DNA from 4 places in the Marinobacter salinus genome. Region 3 is predicted to be linked to each of the others. Evidence: predicted binding sites of a transcription regulator. Region 3 holds the regulator's gene; each other region holds the start of a gene.
The links. Region 3 encodes FliA, which starts transcription of late flagellar genes. Its sites were predicted from a motif close to CTAAAGTTTNNNNNNNNNNNGCCGNTAA; they were not measured.

Region 1 (3,344 bases), 350 kb from region 3:
CACAGGAATGACCAGCTTCCCTCCGATGGCAAGCTGGCTCTTCAGGGCTTCCGGGACAGTCGGGGCGCCCGCAGCCACGCATATGCCATCAAAGGGCGCCTCCTCTGGCCAGCCCAGAGTGCCGTCGCCGCATCGCACCTCAACATTGCTGTAGCCTTCAGCCGCCAGTGTCGCAGCCGCATGTTCAGCCAACTCCGGGATGCGCTCAATGCTGAACACACGAGACGCAATGCACGCCAGTACCGCGGCCGCATAGCCAGATCCCGTGCCTATATCCAGAACCCGCTCCCCACCCTCAAGGTCCAGCCCTTCCGTCATCAGTGCGACAATATAGGGCTGGGAAATAGTTTGGCCAGCACCTATGGGTAGCGGACCATCCTCATAGGCACAATCGATCATGCCGCGTGGGACAAACTTCTCTCTGGGCACCCGTCGCATGGCCTCAATCACCAGCGGAGAAGAAATGCCCCGGCCAATAATCTGATAGTCCACCATCGAGGCCCGTCGGGCCGAATAATCCTCTTCCTCAATCATGGTTTGCCTCCTGAATCAAAGGCCACTTACTGGCCGTTACAAAGGAGTTACTTTTTTACAACGGCACTACTCGCCCTCACTGTCTACTTTCTATACACGGCGCGCCGGACAGACAACCATGCGGCAGCCAAACAACAACAAAAATCTGGCAGCCGGGAGAGCCTCAATGCCCGTTGCCGAGGAGGACAACATGTCAGCATCCACCAATCACCTTGATGAGCGGACCACGGATTCATCCGAATTGCTCGCAGATATCATGCCATCTGCCATCACCCTCGCGATGATGTTACGTCAGAAGAAAATGGCGGCATGGCTACGCACGGAATTTGATGGCTATCAGGACCGTGAATCCGCACCTCCCTATCGCCGGGATCTCCCCGGACATATTGTAGCCCGCTCTCCACAGTATGGCTGGATTCCCGCGCCGGTAAATGACCAACAGAAAGGAACCTACGGTCACCTTGATCTGATTGAGGGCACCAAGGCTCTGGAGAAGATCTGTGTAAACAGCAAGAAAGGGGACGGAAACCGCATACTCCTCGATAAAGACGCCATGCTCGAACTGCAAAAGCAGATCAATCTGAGCGCGGAGCTTGCCATCAACCTGAGTCGTGAAATTTACTGCCGACTGCTGCGAACGGTAAGGGCCACGATTTACCTTTGGACTCAGGAACTGATGGCAAAGGGGCTTGAAGGCGAACACAACCATTACAGCAATGAAGAACGGGCCCAGGTGGCCGATCTGGACGACCCCGAACACTTCTGGCGCAGGGCAATGGAAGAGCTCGACAACCTGCCTGTTCCTGACGTGAAATCGGCAGGATTCTTTGAACGGGTTTTCGGACGGGCCGGATAAGCGGCCCCCGTGTCTTAACCCAGAACGCTGAACATGCCAACGCTGCTGACGATCAGCAGCACGGTTCCGAGCAACTGAAAGAACACTGGCGTTTCTGCGCGAAGGATTCGGTCATGAAAACGGAGTCCGATAACATGCCCCAGAGCGGCACAAGGAAGTAGCCAGAGATGATGAATCAGTTGCAGGTCAACGCCGGCCCAGATGAACGCTCCCATTTTGATCATGACCAGAATAAACCAGAGAGCGAACAGGGTATCCCGCAGCTTCTCCTTGGGTAGATGCTGTGCCGCAACTGCAATGATCAAGGGGGCCCCGATCAGGGAGGTACCGCTGATATAGCCACCCGCCATCAGGAACAGCGCGTCCACCGCCTTGCTGCCACTGCGAAAGGGTTTGTTGACAATGTAGGACACTGAATACAGGCCGACAATCACGAAAATGATGGCACTAAGAATATCGCCGGGCATGGTAATCAGGCCAAAAACCCCGATCAGTTTGGGCACGATCATGATCGCAAGAATTCGCCACAGGTAACGCCAATCCACCGTTCCCTCTGCCTTTTCCCCGGATGGATCCACGCGCTTTCGGTTGTTCATCCAGATGGTCAGAGACGAAAAAACCAGCAGGTGAACCGCGATAATCGGCAAAAAGACCAAAGGCTGGTCGAGCACCAGCAAAAGGAATGGTAAGGACAGGACAGCACCACCGAACCCAAGCCCGGAGCGAACAAAACCGCTCCAGATGAAGATAGCGGCAATCAAAACATACTGAACAATGCCGAGATCGGACATAACTTCCTTTTTTTCTGAATGGGGCCTCCAGTTATCTGAAACAGCGCCGATATACTCAGTGAACTAAAAACTGGATAGCACGAGATTTAAACCCGGAGAATAATAATGGCCCTGTCCTGGAAACAGAAATTTGCCGTTCTGATCGCTGCCACCTTCATCGGTCTTGCAATTGCGCTGGCGACCTCGCTAAGCGGCCTGAGCAAGGTCTCAGAGGCCTATGAGGCCCGTGGCCAGGCCAGATCCTACGAAACGGCATCACTGGGTCTGATGAACGACTGGCTAAATGCAGATCGTCTCAGCGAAAACCTGACTCCTGACGTTGTTGGCGCCTACCAGACCCAACTCGATTCTCTGGAAACGCAGGCCGCCGGACTAGCGACCTTGGCGGAAAAGCTCTCAGAGCCATCCATCGCCGGTACAGCGGAGGACATCCGCGATGCCGTCAACCAATATACCGATATGCGAAGAGAATGGCTCGGTCTGAGTCAGACCCTGGGCCTGACCAACAGCGACGGCCTGAAAGCAAAGATGGCTGGCATTGTCGAGAGCGACCTCCGGGAAATCGGTATTTCCATCTTCAACGATGACATCAATATTATCGCCTCCAACTACCGGGACTACCTCGACACCTTCGATGCCAGCTACGCTGAGAAAACCCGCGAAGCCGTGGCCCGAATGCAGGCTGTGGTCAAGGAAATGGACTGGCAGGATATCGAAATAGGACAGTCCGTTCAGGGGTTCGCGGACGCCTTTGCGAAGTCTGACGAGATCGTTACGAGCCTCGCAGACCTTGAAGCCCGGCTTGAGACAACCGGTTCGAATCTTCGTGACACGATTATCAGCCAGGGCAAGTCTCTTCGCACAGGTATTATTGCCTCCACCAGCGCGCAAGCAGAGGAGGCTCGGACGGCCTCCACCTGGCTGATCATTGCAACCTCCGCAGCGGTTCTGGTTGTGCTTATTCTGACCCTGACCGGCGCTTCGCGGACACTCGTTAAACGCCTGAATGAAGTCGTTGAATTGCTTACCCGGGTCGCTTCGGGAGACCTCAGCCAACGCCTTGAACCAGGCCGTAATACCAATGACGAATTCAACCGCCTGGGTGTCGCGACCAACAAAATGCTGGACGATGTTTCCAGCGTTATCGGACAGGTTGTGGAGGG
Region 2 (3,344 bases), 1.2 Mb from region 3:
AAGTCCATTTTCGACACTTTTTTCACACAGGGAACGCCATGCACATTGTCGTAATCGTTCTGGTTAACCACAAGAAGTCGGCCAGGGTAGCCACCCCCCATAAGATTTCGCAGCACCATACCACCAAGGTTGTCTGCCCGTTCGGATGCACCAATTATTGCGATGGATGCAGGATTGAACAGACTTTCCAGATACCGGGTGCTCAAACTGGCTCTCCTTAGAATCCGACCCTGGGGCCGCGTCGGTGATAATTTTAATAAAACAGGTTACTTATGAGTGTATACCTTATCTTGGGCGGAGGTGAATTGATCTAAAACGGCGACCTTACCTCTAAGACCAAAGAAACACGGCACCCTGTGGTTATCCCTGATAAGATTGATGAAAATACAAGCATACCCAAGGCATTCAGAGACGTATGACCACGGCATTCTTTTCCCACGATGACTGTCTGCGACACAACATGGGCCCGGAACACCCGGAGTGTCCTGAGCGGATCTCAACCATTCTCAGCTACATTGCTGACACCAAGCTCGAACAAGAGCTGGACTGGGTCAGGCCTGAAGAGATCACCCGCGACCAGTTGCTGATGGTTCATCCGGAAAAATACCTGCACCAGCTTGAACTGATGCAGCCTACCCGGGGCCGCGTCTTTACCGATCCGGATACTGCCATGATGCCGGATACTCTCCGTGCCGCACGCTTGGCCGCCGGCGCAAACATTCAGGCTGTCGATATGGTCATGAGCAGCCAGGTAACCAATGCTTTTATCTGCGCACGACCTCCCGGACACCACGCGGAACGCAGCAAGTCCATGGGATTCTGTTTCTATAACAACGTCGCACTTGCCGCCATGCGCGCCCTGAATTTTCACCACCTTGAGCGCGTCGCCATCATTGATTTCGATGTCCACCAGGGCAATGGTACGGTTGACATCGTCGGTGGCGATGAACGCATTCTGATGTGCTCCAGTTTCCAGCACCCTTTTTACCCACACTCCCACGTACACCGGCAGGCACCCAATATCGTCAATGCGCCTATTGAAGCCGGGTGTTCTGCCCTTGAGTATCGAAAAGCGGTGGAGACCGCATGGGTGAAAAAACTTCAGGATTTCAAACCACAGGTTATTCTGATTTCAGCCGGCTTTGATAGCCACAAGCTGGACCCGATGGCGGAACTGAACCTGGAAACAGAAGATTATCGCTGGCTGACGGAAATGATCACCAACCTTGCCAGTGATTATTCCAACGACCGGATCATCTCAACTCTGGAAGGCGGCTATCACCTCAAAGCGCTAGCCGAGAGCGTGACGGCCCATCTGGAAGTGCTGAACGCCGTATACTAAGTTCAGCACCATACACCAGGAACGCCTTCAGCCGGCAGGTTCACCACCATAGGCGTTCGCCTGCTGGAATTCAGGCCGCTCGCCCTCCCGCTGAAGACGAATGGTGGTTCTCCTGTTATCAGCAGGGCGGCGTGATACCGGGTATTGATCGCCATGTGCCCGGACAATAATCAAGTCCTCGGAAATGCCCCGGGCCTTCAAGTAATCTGCAACAACATTGGCCCGTTCCTCCGACAACGCACGGTTGTCGATTCGACTACCCAAACGGTCACTGTGACCATCCACGAAGACACGCTCAACGGTCGTATCTGCCAGCACGTAGGTCACGATGTTGTCCAAAAGTGTGCGGTCAGCCCCGGAGAGACTGGCACTGCCGCTGTTAAACGGAATGCGGGAGCGGCGAATCTGGCCGTAATTCACCGGCAAAAGATTGGACGTACAGGTACGGTAGCGCTGGAACTGGCCGGAAAAATTGATATTCGATATCTGAACCCGAACCGGACTGCCGTCAAACCAGGATTCCCGGGTTACGGTAGGCCTCATGCCTTCCAGCAACCCACGGGCCAGAATCATTGCCTGACGGGTGTCCAGAAGCACCGGCCGGCTCCCGTCCGAGACGTTCACCGTGCCCATGGGTCTTGGCGCGACGCCGGGGCGCCAAGCCGGAGCTTCAACAACCAGTGAACCACGCCCGGGCCGCATCATCGGGTGCTCGGCTTCCAGGAAAAACGAAAGAGCCTCCCCCGCCTGGTGCCGGAATACTGCCTTCCCATAACCGGGAACCTCATGCACCAGTGAACACTCAAACACCGATTCAGCCAGATACCACTGGCTGTTTTCAATGCCTGCCCCATAACTGGCTGCCCCGACTGAGGCAGGCATGCCCGAGGCCAGCGCCAATGCGCCAAGCAGGCTCAGTGTCTGTTTACAAAGGCTGAATGCCATAACGGTTTACCGACGCTTCCGGATGATTCGGGTATTTATCTTGGTAACGGCAGAAACGTGCGCTTCTTTAGCACTGCATACAAAAACAAACATTCGCGCCTTCTGATATAATTCGCAAAATTTTTCAGGGCTCCGGCCCGCCGATGGCATTGCGGAAAAACCCATGACCGATCAGCTCACTCTTACTCGCCCGGACGACTGGCACCTCCATGTTCGCGACGACCTTATTCTGAACGATGTTGTACCAGCAACAGCCGCCTGTTTCGGGCGCGCGATCATCATGCCCAATCTGGTGCCACCGGTAACCACCGCAAAAACCGCCATCGCCTATAGAGAACGCATTCTGGCGGCGGCATCGGGGACAGACTTTCAACCACTGATGACGCTCTACCTGACTGAAAGCACAACGCCGGACACCATTCATGAGGCTCAGTCGGCTGGCGTAGTGGCCGCCAAGCTCTATCCGGCGGGTGCGACCACCAACTCCGCATCCGGAGTGAACGATATCCGTAATATCTATCCGGTGCTGGAAGCTATGGCAGAGTGCGGCATGCTGTTACTGGTGCACGGTGAAGTCACGGATGCTGACATCGACATCTTCGACCGTGAGAAGGCATTTCTCGACCGGGTGCTGGCACCGACGTTGGAAGCGTTTCCCAGTCTGAAAGTAGTTCTGGAGCACATAACCACAGCGGACTCAGCGGAATTCGTGCAGCGTCATAAAGGCGGCAATCTCGGTGCCACCCTGACCCCTCAGCATCTGATGTACAACCGCAACCACATGCTGGTTGGCGGTATTCGCCCCCACTTATACTGCCTGCCCATTCTCAAGCGTAACCGACATCAGCAGGCCTTGAGAGATGCGGTCGCCAGCGGTGATAAACGCTTCTTTCTGGGCACTGATTCCGCGCCGCATTCAAAGGATCGCAAAGAAGCGGCCTGTGGTTGCGCAGGCTGCTACTCTGCCTATGGCGCCATCGGGCTGTATGCCGACATCTTCGAAGAGCTGGGCATACTCGACAAACTTGAAGCTTTTGCAAGCTTCAATGGCGCGGAT
Region 3 (3,344 bases):
CGCATCAGTTGTCAGGCTGGCGAAAAAGCGATCAATACGGCCATACAGTTCACGAAACTCGGAGGGCTGCATTTCCCGGCGCCGCAAGCGCTGCCATTCTTCCCGCAACGCCGATGCCTCGTCACGCACGGCATGGGCCACTGGCATGGTCTCTTCGACGAGATCCATGGTCCGGTTAGCGGCTTGCCCTGTCATCTGGACTACGTATTCCAGACGATCAGAGGCGTCGGTCATTTTCGACAGCGCTTCTTGTTGCTCCGCGTTACGGGGATCTATCTGAAAATTACGGATTGCCTCGTGAAGACTGCGGGTCAGTCTGCCAACTTCGCGGTACAGACTCTGATCCCTTACCTCACTCAGTTCATTGATCAGCGTCATGGCCTTGGCATAATCACCAGCCTCAACGCTTTCAGCCAGTTCCGCAGCCTGATGCTTGAGCTTTTCCGTCACCTCCGGTTCCAGCCCGCGGTGGTTATTGTTGCTATCGCTCATGAGAGCCATCCGACCTCTGGTTACTGAATGCGTTCAAAGATTTTTTCAATCTTTTCCTTGAGAACGGCAGCAGTAAACGGCTTAACAACGTAACCATTTACCCCTGCCTGGGCAGCCGCCACAATCTGATCCCGTTTAGCCTCTGCCGTCACCATCAGGACCGGCAGGGTCTTCAGATCTTCATCGGCGCGAACAGCCTTCAGCAGATCGAAACCAGACATGCCCGGCATGTTCCAGTCCGTCACCAGGAAGTCATACTTGCCGCTTTTCAACATCGGCAGAGCGGAATTTCCATCATCTGCCTCATCGGTATTGCTGAAGCCGAGATCGCGCAGCAAATTCTTGATGATCCGTCGCATCGTGGAAAAGTCGTCCACGATGAGGATTTTCATGTTCTTGTCCAATGGGACCTCCAGTTAGTAACACCCGGAATTCGTTTGACCTTTTTGCTCAACGTCTATCAGGCCGCTGTTTTGACCGCTTATTGTCTGATGTTTGTTCCGGTTGTAAAGCATCGGTTACCAAAAACTACAGACCGCTATGATCCGGACACATCTCATAGAAGCTGGGCATCTGACTCCTGGCGCCAGTCGGACAAGCGTCCGCGCAGCCGCAGTGCGGCCTGGCTGTGAATCTGGCTCACCCTGCTTTCACTCACTCCAAGTACAGCGCCAATTTCTTTCAGGTTCAGTTCTTCCTGGTAGTACAGGCTAAGCACCAGCTTTTCGCGCTCAGGCAAATCTTCAATGGCTTCGGCCAGGTTGCGCCGAAAAGCATCCGAGGCCAGACCATCCAGCGGATTATCACTGCTCTCTGTTTCTTCTATCGGCAGCTCTCCGGATTCATTGAGCTCATCCAGGCTAAAAAGTCGTCCGCTGTTGGCATCAGAGAGTGAGGAATGGTATTCGGAGAGGCTTACACCCAGCTCCTCCGCCACTTCGAGATCCTGGGCTTCCCGACCGAAACGGTCTTCGACAACTTTGATGGCTTGGGAAATACGGCGGGCGTTTCGATGAACCGACCGGGGCACCCAGTCACCCTTACGAATCTCGTCCACCATGGCACCACGGATTCGGATACCGGCATAGGTCTCAAAGGTGGCGCCCTTGGCGGAGCTGTAACGTTGGGCAGCCTCCAGCAGACCAATCATGCCGGCCTGCATCAGGTCCTCCAGTTGCACGGACGCTGGCAGCCTGGCCAACAGGTGCAAGGCAATTTTCTTGACCAGTGGAGCCTGCTCCTCAACGAGTTGAGAAGCACCTTTCGCCCCAGACTGCTGGTAAATACCCAGGTTTTTCGCCAATGTCATGTATCCGGTTTTTGTTGGACTGGATCAAAATCAGACTTCGACGAGCCGCTCCACAAAGAATTCGAGATGCCCGCGGGGAGAGGAAGGCAGTGGCCAGCTATCGACTTTATCAGCGAGGGCCTTGATTGCCAGTGATGCTTTTGCTCGCGGATAAGCATCCAGCACTGCACGCTGGCGCTGAACTGCTTTTTTGACAGCCTCGTCAAAAGGAACCATACCCACGTATTGTAACGCCACGTCGAGAAATCGCTCAGTGACCCGGGTCAGTTTTTCAAAAAGATGACGCCCTTCTTCCTCGTTCCGGACCTGGTTGGCCAGAATGCGGAATCGGTTGGTGCCGTAGTCACGATTCATGAGCTTGATCAGGGCATAGGCGTCAGTGATTGACGTCGGTTCGTCGCAAACCACCAGCAACAGCTCCTGGGACGCTCGGAGAAAGCTGACGACCGATTCGGAAATGCCTGCGGCCGTATCCACAATCAGAACGTCAATCTGGTCACCCAGTTCACTGAACGCATTGATCAGCCCGGCATGTTCCATCGGGCTGAGCTGGGTCATACGCTGGGTGCCCGAGGAGGCAGGCACGATTTTGATACCGCCTGGACCATTCACCAGAACATCCTTGAGATCGCACTTTCCAGCCAGTACATCCGAAATGTTCCTGCCCGCGGTTATACCCAACAGCACATCAATATTTGCAAGACCCAGATCGGCATCCAACAACACTACACGACGGCCTTTCTGGGCCAGGGCGATACCGAGGTTGACCGACACGTTGCTCTTGCCGACCCCACCCTTTCCGCCGGAAACTGCTATCACCTGAACCGGACGTGCTCTGCTCATACTGAATCGTTTCTCTTACCAGTTTTACCGGACGCTCGTTTTATCAGAATGGCGCCAGATGCAAGTGCCGAACATCCCACCATCCGATAACAGCCTTCACCACGTCAGGCGCCTTCTGCGACGGCCTGTTGTTGCTGGAGTTTTTTCAGCCGCTCCACGGCCAGGCGCACCAGCGGAATCGCTTCTGCATGGTGCAGGTCCTCAGGAATCTTCTGACCATCGGTGTAATAAGCCACCGGCAAACCGGTCTCCATAACAAACCCGAGCGATTCCCCAAGAGTAAGGGCTTCGTCAATTTTCGTCATAACGCAGCCCGCAAGATTAGCCATCTTATAGCAATGCCAGACGGATTTCATGATGCGCGGCTGACTGGTAGCCGAAACCACCAGATGCGTACGTATATTGTGATGGCTACGGGCCAGTTCGGCCAGTTGTTCCTGATACCCCTTATCGGTACTCGTCAGGCCAGCGGTGTCAATTAACACCAGATGCCGATCGGACAGTTCATCCAGAATGTCGTCCAGGGAATGACTTTCATCCACAACCCGGACAGGGACATTCAGAATACGGCCGAATACAAACAGCTGCTCGTGTGCAGCAACCCGGTATCTGTCTGTGGTCACCAAGACCAGCGAATCAGAACCATGGCGCAGAACGTGACGAGCTGCCAGCTTGCCGATGGTCGTAGTCTTGCCTGAAC
Region 4 (3,344 bases), 580 kb from region 3:
CTTGATTTCAACGATTGTTTCTTGGTAAGCACTTCGCGTATTCGGCGCAATTTTTCAGAGAGCGGCGAGCTCTCATCAGAGCTTAATGCAACAAAATCAATGGAGTAGAAGAAGTTGCTGCAATGTTTTCTTCGTTCGGTCACGAGGCCGGAAACACCTTCGGCCCGGATTTCGTCGAACGGCATATCCATCACCAATTCCAGCACAACGGAATCGCCGGGTTCAAAAACCTTATCTGTTTTCATTACACAGCCAAAAGTGTCCAGCTCAAATAGAGTCGCTTCCACCAACTCTTTTCGGAAAAGGCCTTTTTTCACGCGGAAACGTGCAACTAAATCCGGCAGTTCTTCATTCATTGACATTATATCTCTGGTGATTTCCGTATCCACTTCAACCCACCTGACCCAAGGCGGACTGGATATTGTTTAAACAATAGACACTGATTCATAGTTTGACAACGTCTTCAGTATCCTACGCTCATGCCCTCAGGCAGTTTTTCAACACTTTTACTACTCAAAAAAAGAGCTGTTTCACTTTTTTCTCAGTTCGTACATATCAACACGGCGATCTTTCAGATTGGTAACAGACCCTTCGTTGCGAACCAGCTTGAGTTTCTCAAGATCCATGTCGGAGAACATGATCATTTCCGTGTTCGGTGTTGTTTCCGCCATCACCGCATCGTGAGGGAACGCAAAGTCCGACGGTGAAAATACGGAAGACTGGGCGTACTGGACGTCCAGATTTTCAACTTTCGGAAGGTTTCCGACACTGCCGGTAATGACCACATAGCATTCGTTTTCAATGGCTCTGGCCTGGGCACAATGACGCACCCGGAGATAACCGTTCTTCGTGTCTGTCCAGAACGGAACCAGGATAATGTCTACCTCCTGGCTAGCTGCAATCCTGCCGAGCTCCGGAAACTCGATGTCGTAGCAGATCATGATCGCCACCCGGCCGGCATCGGTATCGAACACCTCGAAATCGGTGCCGCCTTCAATCACCCAGTCGCGGCGTTCGTGGGGCGTAATGTGAATCTTGCGTTGCTCGTCCACCCGGCCGTCGCGATGGCACAGGTAGGAAACGTTATACACCCGGTCATTTTCGAGCAGAGGCATGGATCCGGTAATGATGTTGATGTTGTAACTCACAGCCATCTCGGACATCTCGTCCCGAAATTGCTCGGTAAACCCGGCCAGGAAGCGGATTGCCCGGGTCTGGTCCATCTGGTCAGTCAGGCCCATGAGAGGCGCGTTGAAGAATTCCGGAAACAGGGCGAAGTCACTCTTGTAGTCCGAAAGCGCGTCAACAAAGTACTCCACTTGCTTTAGCACTTCATCCACAGAAGTGAATTCACGCATCTGCCACTGAACAGCGCCAAGGCGTACTTGCGTCTTCTTGACGTTGAGCACCGAGGACGGCGGGGTATACAGAATATTTCGCCACTCCAGGAGAGTTGCATACCCGAGGGACTTTTCATCCTCTGGCAGGTATTTGTGCATCAGGCGTGTCACTTGAAAATCATTGGACAGCTGGAAAGTCAGGATCGGATCGTAGATCTCCTTGCGGTCCACTCGTTCAATGTACTCGGCGGGCGAGTATTGATCAGAATACTTGTAATAGCCTGGAATTCTGCCCCCGGCGAGAATCGCTCTCAGGTTCATGGAACGGCAAAGTTCCTTCCGCGCCTCATAAAGACGGCGGCCAAGCCTGTAACCGCGGTATTCCGGGTGAATAAACACATCAAGGCCGTAGAGCGAGTCGCCGTCGGCGTTGTGCCAGATTTTCTCGTTCCGGAGGATCAGGTCATCGTAGGTGTGCGGGTTGCTGAAACGCTCGTACTTAACGCATACAGTCAGGGCCACCGCTACCAGCTGGCCGTTGTCCTCGATACAGATCTGGCCATCGGGGAACTGCTCAACCAGTGCCTCAATGGTGTCCTTGGGCCATGCGCCTCCGATGTCGTCATAAATCTGATCCATCAGTGTCTGAAGCTGGCCGTAGTCGTCCAGGGTCAGGTTGCGGAGGTTAAGATGAAGCTCTTCATGGGCCATTCAGGTCGGCTCCCGCTTTAAAAGAAAATAAAAAACCAGTACGTGTCGCTATTTCGTAGGAGTTTATCAGAAGGAATTAAAGACTTCGCTCAACAGGCCGAAACGCAAGTTAACAGATATCAAATCAAGCGCGAATTCTCGTCCTGCGCATTCGAGACTAAGCCAACCTACGCCCCTTCCCAGAGGACTAGACTGTGCACCTCACTTTCGGTCAAAAACTACTGATCGCCTTCGGAATTCTCCTGCTGCTCGCCATGGGCGCGTTCACTCTTTCCGGCGATCTCCGACTGCAAAAAACCACCAACACCTACGTTGAAGCTCTGATTGACGACACGGTGGCCCAGAGTACGTCAAGCATTGCCGAATGGCTCAACACGCGCCTGGCACTGACCGAAGCCGCATCAAAAGCACTGGAGAAGGCCGGGAACGATGAGGAGGCACGCACGATTCTTCAGGCGATTACAGCCGGAGGAGGGTTTCGTGACGTCTATGTGGGGCGCACTGATGGCTACATGCTGATGAAGTCGAAAGAGGCCAATGCCACGCTCCCCGCTGACTACGACCCCCGCGTTCGCCCCTGGTATAAAAAAGCCATGAGTCTGGGCCAGGCCTCCTTCACCGAGCCATACAGGGATGCCAGTACCAATGACACCATCATTTCGACCCTGGCCCCGGTCAAGGGCGGTGAGTATGAAGGAGTCGCCGGGGCTGACATTGGCCTCGGTGCCATTGAAAAGACCCTTGCCACGGTCACTCTGGCCGATACCGGTTACGCTGCGCTGATCAATAAACAGGGGATGGTGCTTTTCCACCCGAACGAAGATCTGATCGGCAAAAACATTAAAAGTCTGGTGGGTACGCCGCCCAGGCTGGACGGAACCGCCCATATTTATGAAACGGAGGAGGCCTCCTGGAGCGCCAGCTTTTACCCGATCAGGCAGGCACGCGGCGTTGAGTGGTACCTCGGCACCTTTGTAAACATCGATAAGATCAGTGCCCCGGTACAAAGTGCCAGGATTACCGGGCTGGTGATGGCGGTGATTGGTCTGCTCGTGTCTCTGATCGTTCTGCATTTAGGCATTAAAGTGTTAATGGCTCCGTTAAGGCGCCTGAATACCGCAATGGCCGACATCGGTACTGGTGATGCTGATCTGACACAACGGCTTGATGCCAGTGCGCGGGACGAATTCGGACAACTGGCGGGCAGTTTCAACCGCTTCGTGGAAAACATTCAGACCGTCGTGAGTGATGTGCAGCGCGGCAGTGAGGAGCTTGGCAGCAATGTCCGATCTT

Region 1: the regulator FliA is predicted to act here: its motif matches at 2,207-2,234, upstream of BKP64_RS01320 (methyl-accepting chemotaxis protein).
Region 2: the regulator FliA is predicted to act here: its motif matches at 2,331-2,358, upstream of BKP64_RS08375 (flagellar protein MotY).
Region 4: the regulator FliA is predicted to act here: its motif matches at 2,128-2,155, upstream of BKP64_RS05555 (methyl-accepting chemotaxis protein).

What each region holds. Positions count from the first base shown of each region.
Region 1 is NZ_CP017715.1:272,095-275,438, reverse strand. Features, by position in the region: gene BKP64_RS01335 (protein-L-isoaspartate(D-aspartate) O-methyltransferase) at 1-534, opposite strand, end outside; gene BKP64_RS01330 (AbiTii domain-containing protein) at 725-1,390, shown strand; gene BKP64_RS01325 (TSUP family transporter) at 1,405-2,181, opposite strand; gene BKP64_RS01320 (methyl-accepting chemotaxis protein) at 2,287-3,344, shown strand, end outside.
Region 2 is NZ_CP017715.1:1,824,795-1,828,138, forward strand. Features, by position in the region: gene BKP64_RS08365 (bifunctional acetate--CoA ligase family protein/GNAT family N-acetyltransferase) at 1-206, opposite strand, end outside; gene BKP64_RS08370 (histone deacetylase family protein) at 416-1,342, shown strand; gene BKP64_RS08375 (flagellar protein MotY) at 1,370-2,287, opposite strand; gene pyrC (dihydroorotase) at 2,451-3,344, shown strand, end outside.
Region 3 is NZ_CP017715.1:622,647-625,990, reverse strand. Features, by position in the region: gene BKP64_RS02945 (protein phosphatase CheZ) at 1-492, opposite strand, end outside; gene cheY (chemotaxis response regulator CheY) at 513-896, opposite strand; gene BKP64_RS02935 (RNA polymerase sigma factor FliA) at 1,049-1,801, opposite strand; gene BKP64_RS02930 (MinD/ParA family protein) at 1,832-2,644, opposite strand; gene flhF (flagellar biosynthesis protein FlhF) at 2,749-3,344, opposite strand, start outside.
Region 4 is NZ_CP017715.1:1,204,702-1,208,045, forward strand. Features, by position in the region: gene BKP64_RS05545 (hypothetical protein) at 1-356, opposite strand, end outside; gene BKP64_RS05550 (bifunctional GNAT family N-acetyltransferase/carbon-nitrogen hydrolase family protein) at 531-2,051, opposite strand; gene BKP64_RS05555 (methyl-accepting chemotaxis protein) at 2,246-3,344, shown strand, end outside.